Regions from separate parts of the Bradyrhizobium sp. AZCC 1577 genome, predicted to be linked through region 2. Evidence: riboswitches for the same ligand, from Rfam matches in the RefSeq annotation. Region 2 holds a riboswitch; the other holds the start of a gene.

Region 1 (3,389 bases), 460 kb from region 2:
TAGCCCGCCACCGACTGTTGCGACAGATCGTAGATGTGGGTGGGCGGAAGGCCTTTGAACGCCCCGCGTTCCTGGTTGAACGTCGCATCGTAATAATCGATGCCGGTCAGGATCTGTGAGGGCATCCCGAGTATCGAGTTCTTGACACTCAGTCGCGGCGTGATCGACCAGGTCTGCAGTGCCGCATCGTTATAGGTCGAGGAGAAGCTCGGCAGCGGCGAAGCAAACGGTACCGCACCGAAGAAACCGCTTTGCGTATCCTTCTTCCGCACGCCGCCGTCGACGATGAGTTCGGCGCCGTTCCACAGCGTTTTTGTGAAACCGGCGGTGGCGCTGGCGCCCTGCTGATTGCCGTAATCGAACGGCGTGGCGGCGCCCCGGCGGTTCGTGACCAGTTCGTTGAGACCGATCGAGGGATCGACGAAGCGGCCGCCGGGGAATCCGAGCTTTTGGTCGTCACCGGTCACCGTGAGAAAGGCCTTGAGGTCGGGCGTGGAGTAATTGAGATTGCCGACCCCGTTGCGCTGGTCGAGCGCATTGTTTTCCCGATAGCCGTCGGACTTGATTGCGTTGCCATAGAACGATGTCGACCACGGTCCGTAATTGGTCGTGGCCGAGAGATTCGCAAGTCGTTGATTGAACGAGCCGACGCCGGCCTCGCTTCGAATGGCGACTGGTGGGCCGCCGACGCCGTTCTTCAGGACGATATTGATGACACCGCCGACCGCGTTGTCGCCATACAGTACCGCGCCACTGTTGCCGCGGGTGATTTCAATCCGCTCGATCGAATCGCGCGGAATGGTCGAAAAATCGACGCCGGCCATGTCGATGTCGTTGAGCCTTCGGCCGTTGATGAGCACCAGGGTATTTGAGGTCGCGAAAGCGCCGAAACCGCGGAGGTCGACGCTGGTCTTGGCGCCGTTGACGCCGCCAAACAGGCTAGTCAGTTGCACGCCCGGCGTTTGCGCGATGATTTCCTGCAACGTTTGTGCGGGCGAATGCGCGATCTCTTCGGCGGTAATAACGGTCGACGCCGTGCCGACGATGCCGGAGAACTGCCGTCCGCCGCCTGCGCCCGCGCCTTGCGGGGCGCTTTGCGATGCGACGTTCGAGCCGGTCCCCGCCGCAGGTCGCGTGCCGGTCAACGGCGCAGCCGCGGGCACGATGCGGCGCGAGGTCGATCTTTCATCGTAGGTCGGTTTGGCGCGGGTCCGGTTCGCGTCAGTGGGCGAGGTTACCTCGATCGGTGGCAGTTGCTCGGGCGCCGTTTGCTGCGCCTGTGCGCCGGAAATGCCAAGCGAGATGGGTATCAGGAAGCTGCTGGTGAGCCAAAAGCGGCGGCGCCGCGTGGCTGTGTTGGTGAAAGACATGACTTGGACCTCGGTATGACGTCAGTGGCACGTCACAGCGAACCAAGTCTCACCATGTGCTTTCAGCAACTCAGGTGAAGCTAATGTCTGTACTCCCCGACCGACATCTTCGCGTGTGACCACGGCTGACGGCAGGTCTCCTGGCTCGCGGGTCGTTACCCCATCGTCGCCTTCCCAGGACCGAGATGCCCAGTGGCTTATGACGAAGGATTCGCCGCTTACAGTTGCGGGGGCAGCCGCGGAATTGGGGGATTTCCCCGCACCGCATTCCCTTTTGATCCCCAAAACGGGAACCGTCGGGAACTATGGTAGAAGTTTGTCAAAGTCCGAGTCAATGCGCCCCGGGGCGTCCGGCGATCCTCACTGGACGAGTGCGCTATTTTTGCCGCATGAGCACGCCTGCCCGCCACCTGTACCGGGGCGGGTAAACCTGCTTTAGGACGATCGATGAGTGTTGAGGCCGTAACCGTGACCAATGAGGAAGCCGCGCGCCGGCGGATCGGCACGACGGCAGCGCTTGCTGCCCTCGTGGTGCTCTTGATGCTGATCTCGCTCGGTATCGGTCCGGTGCGGCTGTCGCCGCTTGCGGTGGCGGAAGCGCTGTTCGGCGGCGGCAGCGAGGTGGCGCAGGTGATCGTGCGGGAAATCCGCCTGCCGCGGACGCTGCTGGCGCTGGCGATCGGCGCCATTCTCGGGCTGTCGGGCGCGTCGCTGCAGGGCTTGCTCCGCAATCCGCTGGCCTCGCCCTCGCTGTTCGGCGCGCCGCAATCGGCCGCGTTCGGCGCCGTGCTGGTGATTGCGCTCGGGCTCGCCGACGTGCGCTCCTATGCGCTCCCGGTCGCGGCGATCGTCGCAGCATTCGCGTCGGTGTTCGTGCTGCTCTCGATTGCCGGCCGCAACGCCGGGCTGCTGATCCTCATTCTGTCGGGACTGGCGATTTCGAGCTTTGCAGGCGCTGCCACCGCGCTGGTGATGAACCTCTCCAGCAATCCCTTCTTGGTGCTGGAGATCGCATTCTGGCTGCTCGGCTCGCTGGAGGATCGTAGCTTTCAGCATGTAATGCTGGCATTTCCCTTCATCATTGCCGGCGCCCTGATGCTGTTCAGCCAGCGCCATGCCTTTCGGGCGCTGAGCCTGGGCGAGGAAACCGCGCAGAGCCTTGGCGTCGATGTGGGGCGTCTGCGGCTGTTCGTGATTTCGGGCGTCGCGCTCGGCGTCGGCGGCGCGGTCGCCGTCACCGGCACCATCGGTTTCATCGGCCTGGTTGCGCCGCATCTGATGCGGCCCCTGATCGGCCATGACCCCGGGCGTCTGCTGGTCCCGAGCGCACTCGCCGGCTCGGCGCTGCTGCTGGCGGCGGACATCGCGGTGCGCATCATTCCCTCGACGTCGGACATCAAGGTCGGCGTGCTGACCTCGATCATCGGCGTACCGTTCTTCCTCTATCTGATCATGCGCGAACGCCGCGCGCTCGGTGGAGGCGTCGCATGAGCGAGGCGGCGCTACTGACCGCAACGGGGATCGGCGTGCGGCTTGCCGGCCGCGTCGTGCTGAAGGACGTTTCGCTGGCGCTGTCGGCCGGACACCTGGTGGCGCTGGTCGGCCCGAACGGCGCCGGCAAGACGACGTTGTTGCGAGCGCTGGCCGGCCTAATCCCCTCCGAAGGCGAGATCGCGGTCGGCGGCGATGCGCTGGCCTCGCTGCCGCTCCGCGAGCGCGCCAAACGCTTCGGTTATCTGCCGCAGGGGCATCTCGTGCATTGGCCGCTGCCGGCGCGCGATATCGTGGCGCTCGGCCGCTACCCGCATGGCGCAACCGATCCGGCGCGGCTGTCGCCAAAGGACGCCGAGGCCGTGCTGCGCGCGATGCAGGCGGTCGACGTGATGGAGTTCAGCGATCGCCGCGTCACCGAGCTGTCCGGCGGCGAGCGCAGCCGCGTCGCGCTGGCGCGTGCGCTGGCGGTGGAGGCGCCGATCATCCTGGCCGACGAGCCGACCGCCTCGCTCGATCCGCGGCACC
Region 2 (3,389 bases):
AACGACCAGTTCAGAATGGTGACGGGCCCCGTGAGCATCGCCTTCATCGGCTTTTTCGTCAGCGACTGGGCATATTGCCACCACTCGACCGTCATCGGCTTTGGGCGCGAGACGTCGCCGAATAGCACAGGCGGGCGAACGTAGCGCGATCCGTAGGATTGCACCCAGCCGTGCGTAGTGAAGGCAAAGCCTGCGAGCTGTTCGCCGAAATACTGCACCATGTCGTTGCGCTCGAACTCGCCATGCACGAGAACGTCGAGCCCGATATTTTCCTGCCAGCGCACGGTGCGGGCGGTCTGATTCTGCAGATAGAGCTTATAGGCTTCGTCCGTGAGGGCGCCCCTGGCGTGAGCGGAGCGAGCATTCCTGACGTCGGCGGTTTGCGGGAACGAGCCGATGGTGGTGGTCGGGAACGCCGGCAGATTGAAGCGCTCGCGCTGAACGGTGGCGCGTTCAGCGAAGATGCTGGAGCGGAAGCGCATCGGTTCATTGATGCCGGCAACGCGTGCCGCGACCTTCGCATCGTGAATGCGCGGCGAGGCCTTGCGGGAGGTCGCCGCCTGGTCCGATGCGTTCAGGTTGGCTTCGACTGTTCTGCGGCCATCGGCGAGTGCCGTTCCGAGCGTGGCCAGTTCCTCGAGCTTCTGCACCGAAAACGCGAGCCAGCTCTTGATTTCGGGATCGAGCCCGGTCTCCAGCGCCAGATCGATCGGGACGTGCAGCAGCGAGCAGGAGGGGGCGATCTGCACACGATGCTTGCCGAGTTTGGCGATTGCGGGCTCGAGCCGGTCGAGAAGCCGGCTCAAATCCGCGCGCCAGATGTTACGGCCATCGATGATTCCGAGCGACAGCACGCGGTTATCAGGAACTCCGGCGAGGTCGTTGATCTGCTCCGGCGCGCGCACGAGGTCGAGATGCAGGCCGGCGACGGGCAGGGATAGCGCGGTGTCGCGGTTGGCGCCGAGTGCGCCGAAATAGGTCGTCAGCATGATCTTGAGCTGCGGCACGCCGCTCGCGATCTCCGCATAGGCATGATGCAACGCCTGCTGGGCGACGATATCGAGATCGAGCACGAGACACGGCTCGTCGATCTGCACCCATTCCGCGCCCCGGTAGGCAAGTTCGCGCAGCACCTCGATGTAAACCGGCAGCAAGCGATCAAGCAGGGACAGCGGATTGAAGCCGGCATCCTTGCTCTTGGCGAGTTTGAGAAACGTGACGGGGCCGACCAGCACGGGGCGGGTTTGATAGCCCAGCGCCTTGGCTTCCTCGTACTCCTCGATCGGCTTGCGCGAGGCGAGGATGAATTTCTGATCCTTCGTCAGTTCGGGCACCATGTAGTGGTAGTTGGTATCGAACCATTTTGTCATCTCGAGCGCCGGCACGCCGTGCGCATCGTCATGTCCGTGACCGGCATGCCCGCAACTCGCCTCATGCGGCTTGCCTTGCGCGCCGCGGGCCATCGCGAAGTAAGTCGCAAGCGGGACCGGCCCGCCGTTCCAGCGATAGATCTCCGGGATTGCGCCGACCATCACTGATGTGTCGAGCACGTGGTCGTAGAACGAGAAATCGTTCGACGGGATCACGCTAACGCCGAGTTTTTTCTGGCGCGCCCAGTTGGCGGCGCGAAGCCCGACGCCGGTTTCGATCAGCGCCTTCTCGTCGGTTGCGCCCGACCAGAAACTTTCCAAAGCGAATTTCAGCTCGCGGCGCGGACCGATGCGCGGCGCGCCGAGGGAGGCAACGGGAAGCGAAGAAGTGGAGATGGTGGAAGTAGACGTAGCTTTGGAAGAAGTAGCATTGGAAGTAGACATTGGCTTAACCCCAAAAGTTGGGGGCAAAGGCCGAAGTGACACGTCTGGATTTTCGCGAACGGCAGAGCGCGCGCGGAAAATCGCAACCGCACCACCGGGACACCCCGCCCGAGGACGTGTATGTTGTCGAGGCAGGTCTCCTGGCTCGCGGGTCAGTGCTGCTGTCCGGCCTTCCCGAAACCTTGCGAGGTCTCAGTGACTTTGTTGGACAGCGGCTCGCCGCTTACAGTTGCGGGGGCAGCTCCGGCTTTGGCTTTTCGGCCGCACCGGCTTCCCTCTTAGCTTCGGAAGAACGTCTCCCGAAGAACCACGACGGGTCCACTTATCGGCAACGCGGCAGGCGCGTCAACTCGGCGACATTCACCGGCGCGTTGTCATCGTTGTTCACAGCCGCGGGGTTCCGTCGCCGAAATTCTTGCACATCGCCCGCTCCCCCATTGACACGTTCGTTCAAATCGCACCAGATATAGCCGTCACGGTCCGCCATGACCCAACACATGGTGGCTAAGAGGGAAGCCGGTGTATCGCGTATTTGCCGCGAAAATCCGGCGCTGCCCCCGCAACTGTAAGCAGTGAGTTGTTTCCGAATCTTACGTCACTGATGCGGCATCGCATTGGGAAGACACGGGAACGACGGCGACCTGCGAGCCAGGAGACCTGCCGCGACACCGAAAAAACGTCCACGGGCGGGGTGTCCCGGCGGCGCTTGCGGACTCATGCCGGCGTTTCTCGCCGAGCATTTGAAGCAGCGTCTTCTCCGACATCCGGCCCCAACACCATCACGGGGTCTCTTGATGTCACTCTCTCCCGATCGCGAAGCCAACGTCGCTCCATTCATCCGACTGCGCCCCGAATCGCTTGCCGCCTCGGAATCGCAGCCGCCGATGCAGGTGATTCGCCGCAACGGCACGGTTTCGAAATTCGACGCGAGCAAGATTTCGGTCGCGATGACCAAGGCGTTTCTGGCGGTCGAGGGACATGGCGCGGCGGCCTCCCGCCGGGTGCATGAAATCGTCGAGCAACTGACCTCGGACGTCGTCGGCGCGCTGTCGCGCCGGATGAGCGAGGGCCGCACCTTCCATATCGAGGACGTGCAGGACCAGGTCGAACTCGCCCTGATGCGCAGCGAGCACCACAAGGTCGCGCGCGCTTATGTGCTCTATCGCGAGGAACGCACGCGCCAGCGCGCCGGACAGGACGTGGCCAAGGCCGCCCAGCCATCGGGGAAGCCCTCGTTACGTGTCACGCTGGCCAGCGGCGCGCAGGTCCCGCTCGATATCGCGCGGCTGACGCTGATCATCGAAGAAGCCTGCGCCGGTCTCGAGGGAGTCGGCGCCACGGCGGTGCTCGCCGAGACGCAGCGCAATCTCTATGACGGCATCAGCGAGGACGAACTGGCGCTGGCGGCGGTGATGGCCGCGCGCACGCTGGTGGAGCAGGAGCCGAACTACGCCTATGTCAGCGCGCGGCTCTTGCTCGACAAGCTGCGCACCGAGGTGCTGTCTTTCGTGCATGATGCGCCGACCAGCGCGTCGCAGGCCGAGATGGCCGAGCGCTACGGCGAGTACTTTCCAG

Evidence for each region. Region 2 has a riboswitch for cobalamin ahead of metE (5-methyltetrahydropteroyltriglutamate--homocysteine S-methyltransferase). Riboswitches for the same ligand answer to the same signal wherever they lie in the genome.
Region 1: it holds a riboswitch for cobalamin, as region 2 does, so the genes downstream of both, V1278_RS05190 (TonB-dependent receptor) here and metE (5-methyltetrahydropteroyltriglutamate--homocysteine S-methyltransferase) in region 2, are expected to answer to the same signal.

Annotation. Positions count from the first base shown of each region.
Region 1 covers NZ_JAZHRQ010000001.1:1,129,251-1,132,639, forward strand. The annotation lists gene V1278_RS05190 (TonB-dependent receptor) at 1-1,370, opposite strand, end outside; cobalamin riboswitch at 1,484-1,683, opposite strand; gene V1278_RS05195 (FecCD family ABC transporter permease) at 1,818-2,861, shown strand; gene V1278_RS05200 (ABC transporter ATP-binding protein) at 2,858-3,389, shown strand, end outside.
Region 2 covers NZ_JAZHRQ010000001.1:1,584,470-1,587,858, forward strand. The annotation lists gene metE (5-methyltetrahydropteroyltriglutamate--homocysteine S-methyltransferase) at 1-1,814, opposite strand, end outside; cobalamin riboswitch at 1,928-2,141, opposite strand; cobalamin riboswitch at 2,274-2,493, shown strand; gene V1278_RS07395 (ribonucleoside-diphosphate reductase subunit alpha) at 2,609-3,389, shown strand, end outside.